One region of the Pseudocitrobacter sp. 2023LY-00077 genome, then DNA from elsewhere that is predicted to be linked to it. Evidence: predicted binding sites of a transcription regulator. Region 1 holds the regulator's gene; each other region holds the start of a gene.
What was found. The regulator PurR, encoded in region 1, represses purine synthesis genes. The targets are predictions, from matches to a motif close to CANGCAAACGTTTGCNTG.
Positions count from the first base shown of each region.

Region 2: a site for PurR is predicted at 1,983-2,000, ahead of ACWWFX_RS17245 (NCS2 family permease). Genes of this name have one in related genera too.
Region 3: a site for PurR is predicted at 2,533-2,550, ahead of carA (glutamine-hydrolyzing carbamoyl-phosphate synthase small subunit). Genes of this name have one in related genera too.
Region 4: a site for PurR is predicted at 2,233-2,250, ahead of cvpA (colicin V production protein). Genes of this name have one in related genera too.

Region 1 covers NZ_JBSPEI010000008.1:78,028-81,768, reverse strand. Annotated here, with positions in the region: gene ACWWFX_RS12170 (MFS transporter) at 1-491, opposite strand, end outside; gene cydH (cytochrome bd-I oxidase subunit CydH) at 653-742, opposite strand; gene purR (HTH-type transcriptional repressor PurR) at 1,037-2,062, shown strand; gene punR (DNA-binding transcriptional activator PunR) at 2,059-2,991, opposite strand; gene punC (purine nucleoside transporter PunC) at 3,100-3,741, shown strand, end outside.
Region 2 covers NZ_JBSPEI010000013.1:94,101-97,841, forward strand. Annotated here, with positions in the region: gene ACWWFX_RS17240 (transketolase family protein) at 1-258, shown strand, start outside; gene ACWWFX_RS17245 (NCS2 family permease) at 374-1,723, opposite strand; gene ACWWFX_RS17250 (glutathione S-transferase family protein) at 2,139-2,807, opposite strand; gene soxR (redox-sensitive transcriptional activator SoxR) at 3,071-3,529, opposite strand; gene soxS (superoxide response transcriptional regulator SoxS) at 3,617-3,741, shown strand, end outside.
Region 3 covers NZ_JBSPEI010000010.1:36,713-40,453, reverse strand. Annotated here, with positions in the region: gene carB (carbamoyl-phosphate synthase large subunit) at 1-1,146, opposite strand, end outside; gene carA (glutamine-hydrolyzing carbamoyl-phosphate synthase small subunit) at 1,165-2,313, opposite strand; gene dapB (4-hydroxy-tetrahydrodipicolinate reductase) at 2,769-3,590, opposite strand.
Region 4 covers NZ_JBSPEI010000001.1:204,789-208,529, reverse strand. Annotated here, with positions in the region: gene purF (amidophosphoribosyltransferase) at 138-1,655, opposite strand; gene cvpA (colicin V production protein) at 1,689-2,177, opposite strand; gene dedD (cell division protein DedD) at 2,444-3,145, opposite strand; gene folC (bifunctional tetrahydrofolate synthase/dihydrofolate synthase) at 3,135-3,741, opposite strand, start outside.

The DNA of each region.
Region 1 (3,741 bases):
GCCAGGAACGACATGCGCCAGCCGATGGTCTCCCCAAGCCACGTGGCCGCCGGAACGCCACCGATATTGGCGATGGTCAACCCCATAAACATGGTCGCTACCGCGCTGGCTTGTTTATGTTTTGGCACCACGCTTGCGGCAACCACCGACCCCAGACCAAAGAACGCGCCGTGGTTGAGGCTGGTTATAATGCGTGACAGCATCAGCGTGGTGTAATCCGGGGCGATAGCAGAAAGGACGTTACCCAGGGTAAAAATCGCCATCAGGAAAATTAAGGCATTGCGGCGTGCGCGATGTGAGAGCAGCAGCGTCATCAGCGGCGCGCCAACCATGACACCTACGGCGTAGGCGCTGATCAACATACCTGCGGCAGGAATCGAGACATCAACCCCTTTGGCAATAACGGGTAATAGCCCCATCGGCGAAAATTCGGTGGTACCTATCCCGAATGCGCCTACGGCTAACGCCAGTAAGGGATAATTCACTTTCATGCTTTGACTCCGGTTTGCCGCAAACGCAGGGCGGCGTGACAACAGATAGCAAAAGCATGACATCAATCACAAAAAAACAGAAGTGAACAAATTAGCAAAATATTTTTGCTGAATTGATAACAATCTCAGAGAGGGAGAGCAGCCTCTCCCTTTAGGATGGGTTAATGCAGGACGGCGGTCAGCGCGGCAGCCACGATCAGCGCCAGCGTAATAACCGTGGTGGTAATTGACATCTTCAGTTCGGTACTCATCAATTTTTCTCCTTATTATCCCCACACCAAAAGTGAGCTATGTCATTTTTGCACACTTATTCGCAAAAATCTTCCCGGATTTCACGCAATAACCTATTTTGCGCTTCCACTTTTGTCAAAGATAAGACAAAATTCGACGCTTATTAAAAAGTGTATCGGCCATTGACCCCCTCCTGTCGTCCTGTGTCGTTTTCCCGGCGAACCGCAATTCATAACATTGCGCCAGGGTGAGTGAAGGCAAACGTTTTCGTATTGAATCGATCAGGGGCAGGCCCGGGTCTGGAGTGAGATGGAATGGCAACTATTAAAGATGTAGCGAAGCGCGCAAACGTTTCCACTACAACTGTATCACATGTGATTAACAAGACACGTTTTGTCGCCGAAGAGACGCGTGAAGCGGTGTGGGCGGCAATCAAAGAATTGCACTACTCTCCCAGCGCCGTGGCCCGCAGCCTGAAGGTCAATCACACCAAATCCATTGGTTTGTTGGCGACCAGCAGCGAAGCTGCCTACTTTGCAGAAATTATTGAAGCCGTTGAGAAGAACTGCTTCCAGAAAGGCTATACCCTGATCCTCGGTAATGCGTGGAACAATCTTGAGAAACAGCGCGCGTATCTTTCCATGATGGCGCAGAAGCGCGTGGACGGCCTGCTGGTGATGTGTTCCGAATATCCGGATTCGCTGCTGCAGATGCTGGAAGAGTACCGTCATATTCCGATGGTGGTTATGGACTGGGGCGAAGCGAAAGCTGACTTTACCGACTCAGTTATCGATAACGCCTTCGAAGGCGGCTATATGGCTGGTCGTTATCTGGTGGAACGTGGGCATCGCGAAATTGGCGTGATCCCAGGCCCGCTGGAGCGCAATACCGGCGCAGGTCGTCTGGCTGGCTTTATGAAAGCCATGGAAGAGATGATGATCAAGGTGCCGGAAAACTGGATTGTGCAGGGCGATTTCGAACCGGAATCCGGCTATCGCGCGATGCAGCAAATACTGTCCCAGAATCCGCGCCCTACCGCTATCTTCTGTGGTGGCGATGTCATGGCGATGGGCGCGTTGTGCGCCGCAGACGAAATGGGGCTGCGCGTGCCGCAGGATATCTCGCTGATTGGTTACGACAACGTGCGCAACTCGCGTTTCTTTACCCCGGCTCTGACCACCATCCACCAGCCGAAGGATTCCCTCGGGGAAACCGCCTTCAATATGCTGATGGACCGAATTGTCAGTAAACGCGAAGAGTCGCAGTCCATTGAAGTGCACCCACGCCTGATTGAACGCCGTTCCGTGGCCGACGGCCCGTTCCGCGACTATCGTCGTTAAGCCTCTTTGCGAACGCTCGCTGCGGGCGTTCGCAACCATTCGTTGTTCAGCGTTTCACTGTCCCCTAAATATTCGAGTAACCAGCTTAGCGCCGGTGAACTGTCATTTTGTTGCCACGTAAGGCAACAGGCCGCATCGGGAAACGGGTTTTCCAGTTCCAGAGCAACCCATTCGCCTTTATCTATCTTCGGTCGCGCAAAATGCTCTGGCACCATGCCAACGCATAATCCTGCGGATAAGCAGGTTTCTGACGATTCCCAGTCAGGCACAACGACCCGCTTCTGGTTGTCCAGTAACCAGGTAGTACGTTTAGGTAACGAACGTGACGTATCTTCGCGCACCAGCGACGGCCAGTTGCGCAACACGTCATCACTGAGCGGCCCCGCCATCTGCGCCAGCGGATGCGAACGAGCTACCACGCACTGCCAGCTCAGCATGCCCATATCGCGAAACGCATAGCGCCCCCCCACGGGAATCGCGCGCGTCGCGCCAATCGCTAACTCAACGCGCCCATCCGCCAGTGCATCCCATACGCCATTAAATACTTCCTGATACACCAGCAGCTCAACGTCGCTGAAGTGGCGATAAAAATCGACAATCATCTGTCGGGTGCGCTCTGGTTTTACGATATTGTCCACCGCGATAGCCAACTGCCCTCTCCAGCCATTAGCAATTTGCTGACACTGCTGACGGGTGATCTGCATTTTTTTGATAACAGAGCGCCCCTCTTTCAAAAACCATGCCCCGGCGGGGGTTAATTCTACATCCCGGTGGCGACGTTCAAACAGCGGAACCGCCAGCCACTCCTCCAGTTGACGTACCGTATAACTGATTGCAGAAGGTACACGGTGCAGCTCATTTGCCGCGCCACTAAAGCTGCCATTCCGCGCAACGGCATCCACAACTTCAAGTGAATATTCAGACCACATTTTCTGCTCACAAATTTTTTGAAACCAACACGCAAATATTAGCGTTTCACAAGGGAGATTTCACTCTCTACACTCTCAGCCTCTTCCAAAACAAGAAAAGGCGTTTTTATGCAACCTGGGAAAGGATTTTTAGTCTGGCTCGCCGGCCTGAGCGTGTTGGGCTTTTTGGCCACCGATATGTATCTTCCGGCCTTCGCCGTGATTCAAAACGATCTCCAAACACCGGCAGCGGCTGTCAGCGCCAGCCTGAGTCTGTTTCTTGCCGGGTTTGCTCTCGCGCAGCTGCTTTGGGGGCCGCTTTCAGATCGTTATGGCCGCAAGCCTGTTCTGCTGATTGGCCTGACCATCTTCGCCTTTGGCTGTCTGGGTATGCTGTGGGTTCGTGATGCCACCACCCTGCTGATTCTGCGTTTTGTACAAGCCGTAGGCGTCTGTGCTGCGGCAGTGACCTGGCAGGCTATGGTGACGGATTATTATCCAGCACAGCGAACTAACCGTATTTTCGCCACCATCATGCCGCTGGTCGGGCTTTCTCCGGCGCTGGCACCGTTACTGGGAAGCTGGATCCTGCATCATTTTGAATGGCAGGCCATCTTTGCCACCCTGTTTATCATCACCGTTATGTTGATGATTCCGGCCCTGCGCCTGAAACCCGCACATAAAAAGAACGCGGTCAGTGAAAACAAACTAACCTTTATGAAACTCCTGCGCAGTCAGGACTATCGCGGCAACGTACTTATCTACGCCGCC
Region 2 (3,741 bases), on a different contig from region 1:
ACGCTCAAGCCAATAGATCGGATGCTGGTGAAGAACTATGCCGAGAAAACCGGGCGAATTGTCACCTGTGAAAACCACAGCATTCATAACGGGCTGGGCTCGGCAGTGGCGGAAGTCCTGGTGGAAACCTGCCCGGTCCCGATGCGTCGCGTGGGTGTGAAAGAGCGTTATGGTCAGGTAGGAACGCAGGATTTTCTCGAGCAGGAGTATGGGCTGACGCGGGATGATATCATCGCGGCGGCAAGGGAACTGCTGTAATTCGGGGATAAAAAAAGCGGCCGTGAGGCCGCTTTAGAGGAACTGTAGGGAGCATGCTGCAAATAGCCTGATGGCGCTGCGCTTATCAGGCCTACAAAGCACGCAGTAATATGATTTAAATCGCCCAGCCGCCCGCATAAAACGCCACCAGCGCCACCGCAATCACGATAGTGCCAACGTTCAGCTTACGCCATTCGCCCGATACCACGCGGCCAATCACCAGCGTGGCGAAACCGATCATAATGCCGGTCACGATGTTACAGGTCAGCACGATGAAAACGGCGGTAATCAGGCCAGACATCGCATCAACAAAGTCGTTGAAATCGATGCGTGCCACGTTGCTCAGCATCAGCAGGCCGACGTACATCAGCGCCGGAGCGGTGGCATAGGCCGGAACCAGGTAAGAAAGCGGAGAGAGGAACAGGATCAGCAGGAACAGAACGCCGACGGTGATCGCCGTTAAGCCCGTTTTGCCGCCCGCCGCCGTACCGGCCGCAGATTCGATATACACTGCCGCTGGCGCTGCGCCAACAAACGCGGAGAACACGCTGCTCAGGGAGTCAGTGGTCAGCGCTTTGCCGCCGTTGATGATCTGCCCGTCTTTGTCCAGCAGGTTAGCCTGACCCGCTACGGCACGAATGGTGCCGGTGGCATCGAACACCGCCGTCATCACCAGCGCCAGTACGCTTGGCAGCACGATCGGGTTCAGCGCGCCCATAATATCCAGGCTGCCAATCAGGGAGTTACCGTTGTCATCGCTCAGAGAAGGCATGGCGAAGAAACCGGAGAAGTGTACATTCGGGTCAAAAATCAGGCCGACAATCGACACACCGATGATGGTCAGCAGGATGCCGCCCGGTACTTTCAGTTTTTCGAGGCCAATAATCATCGCCAGACCGACCAGCGACATAATCACCGGGAAGCTGGCGAAGTGACCCAGCGCAACTGGCAGACCATCCAGCGGGTTCTTAATCACCAGGCCAACGCCGTTTGCCGCAATCAGCAGCAGGAACAGGCCGATACCGATACCGGTGCCGTGCGCGATGCCCTGCGGCAAATTGCGCAAAATCCAGCTACGGATGCCCGTCGCAGAAATAATGGTAAACAGAACACCCATCAGGAAGACCGCGCCGAGCGCGACCGGAATGCTGATGTGCTGACCCAGCACCAGACTGAACGCGGTGAACGCGGTCAGTGAGATAGCACAGCCAATAGCCAGCGGCAGGTTCGCCCACAGTCCCATCACGATGGAGCCGACGCCCGCCACCAGACAGGTGGCTACGAAGACCGCAGCAGGCGGGAAGCCCGCTTTGCCCAGCATCCCCGGCACGACGATAACGGAATAGACCATCGCCAGGAAGGTGGTAAGACCGGCGACAATCTCCTGACGAACGGAGCTACCACGAGCAGAAATTTTAAACCAGGCGTCGAGTGAACCGCCGGTACGCGCTGAAGGCGTAGACATAGAAAACATCCCCTGAAAATTTTTATCATTCGTTCGCATACGTGGTGGAGCATCCACTGACAGTTAAACGTCATCTCCTTGTGCTTAAACCTCGCGGCAAAGGGGAGCCGCAAAAAAGCAAACGTTTAACTCCGCGCATACAAAACGGTTGAGCGTTACCTTCCACGCTGCACATGCAGAATGGGTACTTTCTGGACGACACCGGCAAATCGACTAAGCATAAAACGTCAAAAATGCCAGAAGAAGGCGTCAGAATTTTAAGGCAAACGATTATCTGGTTTTTATGGCACCATTTTCAACTGATGTTTACGCCATTTCGCTAAATTTCGCTTATGACGATGAAGAAATCGCCAACCTGTGCGCAAACGTTATCGTTCATGCGCAATCCGACAACAATTTCGTTGCAAATCGGGCGCTATTCGCCAGGTAGTGAAAAGGGACCGCCCTTTTCAATCGCCTGCTGCCAGGCCGGACGCGCTTCCACACGCGCCTTCCATGCGGCGATATTGGGCAGAGACGGTATCCCACCGCGAGAAAGCAGCGCAAACAGTGGAAAACTCATCTGGATGTCCGCCATGCTCGGGTTTTCCCCCGCAAACCACGGCGTTTTCGCAAGATGCGACTCGATAAACCCGGCATGCGTGGCAATCTGATTATTCAGCCAGGCTTTCTGAACGCCCGTTCCCAGCACTTTCCCCACCGTGCGCAACCCCAACGGCACCGGGGATTTGCCCAGCATCTGCAAAACCAGCTTGATCATCATGAGCGACATCAACGAGCCTTCGGCATAGTGCAGCCAGAAGCGATACTGCAATTTTCCTTCGATATCCTGCGGTTTAAAGCGGCTTTCGGGATCGCCGATTTCCTGGAGATATTCGAGGATCGCGCCAGATTCAGCGATAACGTGGCCGTCATTCTCGACAATCGGCGATTTACCCAGCGGATGGATTTTTTTCAGAGAGTCAGGAGCCAGCATATCAGCCCCGCGCTGATAGCGGACAATCTGGTAAGGCAGGTTCAACTCTTCCAGCGCCCAGAGCACGCGCTGCGAGCGGGATTGGTTCAGATGGTGGACGGTTAACATGGTTTTCTCCGCAGGTTTGTTCAAATTAACTATAGGAACAGACGGCAATCCCCGTAAAAATTGCGGCGAAAAAAACGTCAATCTGACTGGCGAACAGGGGGAGGAGAGGTAGACTTAAAGTGTCAGCACAAACCGGAACCTCCAACCCGTAGCTCGACCGAGGGATGCTGATGTCGGGGGAAACCCTCCCATGAACCAGTGGGATAGAGCGAAAGACAAAGACCGGAACATACGAAAGCGCCCAGTTGTGGCGCTTTCGTTTTTTATTCGTCTTCCAGCAGGCGCGCGCCCGTTCCTTCTTCCCCCAGTTTGTCGCCAGGGTTACGCAGCGGGCAGTCACGCAGCGACATACAGCCGCAACCGATGCAGCCATCAAGCTGATCGCGTAGCGCTTCCATCGAGTGAATGCGTTTATCCAGCTCCTGACGCCACTGAGTGGTCAGCCGTTTCCAGTCTTTTTGCCCCAGCGTATGCCCTTCGGGCACCACGCCCAGCGACTCGCCGATCGTGGCGAGCGGGATGCCCAGCCGCTGCGCGATTTTAATGATTGCCACATAGCGCAGTACGTCACGTTTGTATCGCCGCTGATTGCCCGCGTTGCGCTGGCTGCGGATGAGCCCTTTGCTCTCATAGAAGTGCAAAGCGGAGACGGCAACCCCGGTACGTCTGGCGACTTCACCCGGCGTGAGCAGCGTTTTAATGCGCGTTGGTTTTTTTTCCATTTTCTGCTTTACCTCAAGTTAACTTGAGGAATTATACTCGCCAGCAAGACAAAAGTTGAAGCAAAAATAGACAACGGGGAGAGCCTTATGTCCCATCGGGAAATTATTCAAACGCTTATCGAATGGATAGATGAACATATCGATCAACCACTTAACATTGATATCGTGGCGAAAAAATCCGGGTATTCGAAATGGTATCTGCAACGGATGTT
Region 3 (3,741 bases), on a different contig from region 1:
ACCGACCGATTTCATCTGAGTGGTCAGACGGTCATTCGCACCGGCAAATTTCTCGAAGTTAAAGCGAGGGATTTTGGTCACAACGTAGTCGATGGACGGTTCGAAGGAAGCCGGAGTACGGCCACCGGTGATGTCGTTCATCAGTTCGTCGAGGGTGTAACCCACCGCCAGTTTCGCCGCCACTTTAGCAATCGGGAAGCCAGTCGCTTTCGATGCCAGTGCAGATGAGCGAGACACGCGCGGGTTCATTTCGATAACAATCAGACGACCATTTTTCGGGTTAACCGAGAACTGGACGTTAGAACCGCCGGTTTCGACGCCGATTTCACGCAGCACCGCCATCGAGGCGTTACGCATGATTTGATATTCTTTATCGGTCAGCGTTTGGGCTGGTGCGACAGTGATGGAGTCACCGGTGTGGATACCCATCGCATCGAAGTTTTCGATAGAGCAGACGATGATGCAGTTGTCGTTTTTATCACGCACCACTTCCATCTCGTACTCTTTCCAGCCAATCAGTGATTCATCAATCAGCAGTTCGTTGGTTGGGGAGAGATCCAGACCGCGCTCGCAGATTTCTTCGAACTCTTCGCGGTTATAAGCGATACCGCCGCCGGTGCCGCCCATGGTAAAGGATGGACGGATAATGCACGGGAAGCCAACGTCAGCGGCAACCGCCAGTGCTTCTTCCATAGTGTGCGCGATACCGGAACGCGCGGTATCGAGACCGATTTTCTTCATCGCGACGTCGAAGCGACGGCGATCTTCTGCTTTATCAATCGCGTCTGCGGTGGCACCAATCATGGTGACGCCGAACTCTTCCAGCACGCCCTGACGTTCCAGTTCCAGCGCGCAGTTCAGCGCTGTCTGGCCGCCCATGGTCGGCAGCACCGCATCCGGGCGCTCTTTTTCAATAATCTTGCGCACCACTTCCCACTGAATCGGCTCGATGTAGGTCGCATCGGCCATTTCCGGGTCGGTCATGATGGTTGCCGGGTTGGAGTTTACCAGAATGACGCGGTAACCCTCTTCACGCAGCGCTTTACACGCCTGGGCGCCGGAGTAGTCAAACTCACACGCCTGGCCGATAACAATCGGGCCCGCACCCAGAATCAGGATACTTTTTATGTCTGTACGTTTTGGCATGGCTCTTATAACTCCTGATTATTTCGCGGACTGACGATATTGCTCAATAAGCTCGATAAAGTGGTCGAACAGCGGTGCGGCATCGTGCGGGCCTGGGCTCGCTTCCGGGTGCCCCTGGAAACTGAACGCTGGCTTATCGGTACGGTGAATACCTTGCAGCGTGCCGTCGAACAGGGATTTATGCGTCACGCGCAGATTCGCAGGCAGCGTTGCTTCATCCACCGCGAAACCATGGTTCTGCGCGGTGATCATCACCACGTTCTTATCGATATCTTTCACCGGATGGTTGCCGCCGTGGTGGCCGAACTTCATCTTGATGGTCTTCGCACCGCTCGCCAGCGCCAGCAGCTGATGGCCAAGGCAGATGCCGAATACCGGAATGTCGGTTTCAAGGAATTTCTGAATCGCGGTAATCGCGTAATCACATGGTGCCGGGTCGCCTGGGCCGTTGGAGAGGAACACGCCGTCCGGGTTCATCTTCAGCACATCTTCCGCAGACGTTTGCGCCGGAACGATGGTCAGGCGACAGCCACGGTCAACCAGCATGCGCAGAATATTGCGTTTCGCGCCAAAATCGTAGGCAACGACGTGGAATGGCAGCTCTTCTTCTTTTTTGGCTTCCGGCAGCTCTTCTGCCAGTGTCCAGCTACCCTGCGTCCAGCTGTAGGATTCGCGGGTGGTGACTTCTTTCGCCAGGTCCATTCCGTTCAGGCCCGGGAACGCACGGGCTTTTTCCAGCGCCAGCGCCGCATCGAGGTTATCCCCAGCGATGATGCAACCGTTCTGTGCGCCCTTCTCGCGCAGCAGACGCGTCAGCTTACGGGTATCGATATCGGCAATCGCCACGATGTTATGGCGTTTCAGATAGGAAGAGAGGTCTTCAGTATTGCGGTAGTTGCTGGCAATCAGCGGCAGGTCACGGATAACCAAACCTTGCGCATGAACCTGAGAAGACTCTTCGTCAGCAGCATTGGTGCCGACATTGCCGATATGAGGATAAGTAAGAGTAACGATTTGGCGAGAATAGGAAGGATCAGTGAGGATTTCTTGATAACCGGTCATTGAAGTATTGAAAACGACTTCCCCAACCGCCGAACCTGTTGCCCCTATGGCCCGACCGTGAAACTGGGTTCCGTCTTCCAGAACCAATAGCGCTGACTTAATCAAAACACCCTCCAGAGAATATTCACTCACTTTATTTGCATATTAATTCACAATGGTGACATAAATCAATGCAAATCTGCTTACCTTTGAATTTCTGGCAAACGGCGGCATTCTAGAGAGAGCCCAGACAAAAGTCTACCTTAAAGGGCATTTTTTATTATTATTTTGCGCCACTGGCTTTAACTGACGCTTTTAACAGGCAAAAAGATCACCTAACTCACACTGGAAAACGCTTGCGGGGCTTAAAGAATGTTAAAAATGGACTTGGGCGTGAAAAAAAGTAGACCAGATGGTCAAAATTTACATTTAAACAACCAACAACACCAAGATAAGTTGTTATTTTATGCATTTCACACACAAAATAATGCGAAACTAATAAAATAAAGGGCGATAAAATATCGCCCTATGCAATCAATACCTTACTGACTGCAATACCACATCACGATGGGTAATAAATACTATAATTCATTAAGATTAAGCACATCACGCATATCAAAAAGACCGTTTTGTTTCGACTTGAGCCATAAAGCCGAACGCACCGCGCCATTGGCAAACGTCATGCGGCTGGACGCTTTGTGCGTAATCTCCACGCGTTCACCAATATCGGCGAACATCGCCGTATGTTCGCCGACGATATCGCCCGCACGCACGGTCGCAAAACCGATAGTGCCCGGTACGCGCTCACCGGTATAACCTTCACGGCTGTAAACGGCGCACTCTTTCAGATCTTTATCCAGCGCCGAGGCAATCGCCTCGCCCATCGCCAGCGCCGTGCCTGATGGCGCATCCACTTTGTGACGATGGTGCGCTTCAATAATTTCGATGTCGGTATAGTCGCCCATCACTTTGGCCGCTTTCTCCAGCAGCTTCAGCATGACGTTCACGCCTACGCTGAAGTTGGCCGCAAAGACAATCGCTATCTCCTGAGAGGCATCGCGAATAGCCTGCTTGCCGGCATCATCAAAACCGGTGGTCCCGATAACCATGCCTTTCCCGTGCTCACGGCAGAACGCCAAATGCGTCAGCGTGCCTTCCGGGCGGGTAAAATCGATAAATACATCAAAATCATCTTTAACCGCGTCGAGGCTGCTCTGAACGGTCACGCCAGTTTTCCCCGCGCCCGCCAGTTCGCCCGCATCACTGCCCAGCAGGCTGGAACCTTCGCGCTCCAGCGCCGCGCCCAACTGAACGCCGTCCATTGCAATCGCCGCCTGAATTAACTGGCGTCCCATACGTCCACCGGCCCCGGCAATGGCGACACGGATTTGTGCATCATGCATAGCTATTCTCTTTTGTTAATTTTGCGTAAACCGTTCTCAGAGTAACCAGCCCGCCCGGAGGCCGCCAGCCGAAAACGCCCATAATTAGAATTAAATGATAAACAGAGGGGAATATCAGTAAAAGCCATGATTCATCGGAAAGGACGAATCA
Region 4 (3,741 bases), on a different contig from region 1:
GATGTTTATCCGGTTTGTTCACACTATTGAAAAACGGATTCTGAAAAATGTGAGGAAGGCGAAATTACTGCGAAAAGAGAGGGATAGGATTGGGGGTACAGAAAAGAAAACGCCAGGTTTCCCTGGCGTTAGACGCGTTAACCTTCGTTATGCATCTCTAAGTTTTCCACTTCGTTCTGCAACTGCACCGCTTTGGCGTCGTCGTTACGCAGGGAATCGAGATAATCGAGGTACTGTTGATCGACATCTTTGGTGACGTAAATCCCGTTAAACACCGAACACTCAAACTGCTGAATATCCGGGTTTTCTGCACGTACCGCGTCGATCAGATCGTCCAGATCCTGGAAGATAAGACCATCTGCGCCAATGATCTGGCGGATTTCGTCAACTTCACGACCGTGGGCAATCAGCTCGGTGGCGGTTGGCATGTCGATACCGTACACGTTCGGGAAGCGAATTTCCGGTGCGGCTGACGCCAGATACACCTTCTTCGCCCCTGCTTCACGCGCCATCTCGATAATCTGCTCTGAGGTGGTGCCGCGCACGATGGAGTCATCAACCAGCAGGACGTTTTTATCGCGGAACTCGGCACGGTTAGCGTTCAGCTTACGGCGTACGGATTTACGACGCAGCTGCTGGCCCGGCATGATAAAGGTACGGCCAACGTAGCGGTTTTTCACGAAACCCTGGCGATACGGTTTACCCAGAATACGCGCAATTTCCAGCGCGATATCGCAGGACGTTTCCGGAATCGGGATCACCACATCGATGTCCAGATCTTCCCACTCGCGGGCAATCTTTTCACCGAGTTTGGTGCCCATATTTACACGCGCGCTGTAAACGGAAATCTTATCGATAAAGGAGTCCGGACGCGCGAAATAGACGTACTCGAACAGACACGGGTTGCTGACCGGGTTGTCCGCGCACTGGCGGGTGAAGAGCTGGCCCTTCTCGGTAATGTACATCGCTTCGCCCGGCGCGACATCGCGCAGGAACTCAAAGCCCAGGGTATCGAGCGCCACACTTTCGGAAGCAACCATATATTCCGTACGGCCATCGCCGATATCGCGTTTGCCCAGCACCAGCGGACGGATACCGTTCGGGTCGCGGAAGGCGACCATGCCGTGACCGATAATCATCGCCACGCAGGCGTAAGCGCCACGGATTTGGCGGTTAGTCGCGGCAATCGCGGCGAAGATGTTATCGGCTTCCAGCGGATAATGGCGGAAATTGTCGAGTTCGCTGGCGAAGATATTCAGCAGGATCTCGGAATCAGAGGTGGTGTTGATGTGGCGGCGCTTCTCTTCGAACAGTTTTTGACGCAGTTCGTGCGCGTTGGTCAGGTTGCCGTTATGGGCAAGCGTAATGCCATACGGGGAGTTGACGTAGAAAGGCTGCGCCTCAGACGCGCTGGAGCTGCCAGCGGTTGGGTAGCGCACGTGGCCAATCCCCATGTTGCCCTGCATACGCTGCATATGGCGAGCTTCAAAGACATCGCTGACCAGCCCGTTTGCCTTGCGTAAACGGAAGCAGTTGTTCGCATCAATGGTGATGATGCCCGCGGCATCCTGTCCACGATGCTGCAGCACCGTTAACGCATCATAAATCGACTGGTTGACCGGCATAACACCGGCGATACCGACAATACCGCACATACGTCTTTTCCTCGTTAAGCCACATCTCAGGACTTATGTCCTGGGCAAGAAACTTGACGAGCTTTGCAGATAGTCAAAGAACCATCTGATGATGAAACTGAACTGCGGGATAAGCTGCGATTTATGCCAGTCTTCGCTTTTCGCAACGCCCGTAAAGGTATCAAGGAAGAACAGAATGGCGGCGACGATTAACACCCCGCGCAGTGCACCAAAGCAGATGCCCAACACTCTGTCCGTTCCCGACAAACCGGTTTTTTCCACCAGTTGACCGATAACGTAGTTAACGATAGCGCCGACGATAAGCGTCGCGATAAACAGTACCGCGATAGCAATCCCGTTGCGAACCAGTTCATCATCAAAGCCCGTGAACCAGACGGACAGGTAAGTGTAGTAATGACTCGCGACAAAGAAGGCACAGCCCCATGTCACCAGCGATAACGCTTCACGAACAAAGCCACGGATAAGGCTAACCAGACAGGAAAAACCTATTACCGCGATAATGGCGTAATCAATCCAGACCATATGTGTCCCACGATGCTACGCCCTGTCATCCGGTTCGGGGCGCATTCTAACAGAAAAAGAAAACGTTTGCGTAGGGATTTCCTTTCCCTGCGAAAATAAAAAAGGCGCTGAAAAAATGTTCAACGCCATCGCTTATGGAGGGGGTTTTTAATCCCCTCACCCCGGCCCTCTCCCTCAGGGAGAGGGAGAAAGCACGCTCCGAACTTTACATCGTGCTCGATCGGTTCCCTCTCCCTGAGGGAGAGGGTTAGGGTGAGGGGTCGCCTTTAATTCGGCGAATACCCCATCACCACCCCGCTCAGCCCGGAAAGCTGCTTAAGCTCGCCAAGCGAGCCTTTCAGCTTATCTTTCGACGCGTCAGGCCCCACCAGGATGCGGGTAATTTTACCCTGAACCGGCGTGGAAGGCGACGTGTAGACGCGATAGCCCGCACCGCGAAGCGACGCGACAATCTCATTTACTTTATCGGCGTTTTTCAACGCGCCAAGCTGCACAACGTACGCCTTCCCTTCCGGGGCCGGTTTTTCAGCTGGCGTCGGTTTGGCTGGCGGCGTTTCGGTCGCGGCGGCGATTTGCTCGCTGGCGACATCACGCGTTGGCTGCGGCTTCGGTTTCGGCGGTTCAACCGGTTTTGGTTTTGGCTTCGGTTGTTCCACCGGTTCCGGCGCAGGATCGATGCCGTTATTGTTTGCCGCAGCAAAACGCCCCGGATCGAGCGACGGTGCTGCCGCATCGCCCGCCCTCACTTCTTCCGCCGCGCCTTCCGGCGGCTGCGCAGGCAGCGCCTGCGTCGCCGTCGGCAGCATATCGGGCTCATCCCGGTCGCCCGGTTTTGGCACCAACGGGATCGCGGCAAACTCATCCTGGTAGTGTTTTTTCTGCCCGTCGAGCAGCCCTGGCAGCACGATGACGCCCAGCGCTACCAGCACAATTGTCCCGACTAAGCGGTTCTGAAACTTACTTGCCACCGGTTCTCCCCGCGTCTAACTCTTCCATTACATGCGCTACCGTGTGGAATGAACCACACACCAGCACCGTATCTTCTGGCCCGGCATCGGCCATTGCCGCATGCCACGCCTGCGCCACGCTGGCGTAGACGGTTCCTGCGCGTAAGTGTTTCACCAGCTCTTCAGCGGTGGCCCCGCGCGGCCCTTCTAAAGGCGCACAATACCAGCTATCGACAATACCTTCCAGACACGCCAGCGTACCGGCGATATCCTTATCATGCAGCATACCAATAACCGCCAGAACGCGCCCGGTCAGCGGCTCAGATTTGAGACGCCCGGCGAGATACGCAGCGGCATGCGGGTTATGCGCGACGTCCAGAATCACGCGCGGCGAGGTCTGGATAGTCTGAAAGCGTCCCGGCAGAATCGCGCTGGATATGCCTTCACGAATGGCCTGCTCGCTGACATTAAGGCCGCTGGCGCGCAGTGCCGCCAGCGCAGTGGCGGCGTTCGGCTGCGGCACCTGTGGCAACGGCAATGTGTTCAGGCGGCCTGTCGCATCGCTAAACCACCAGCTTTCAGCGTCCACACCATACTGCCAGGCAATATCACGTTGT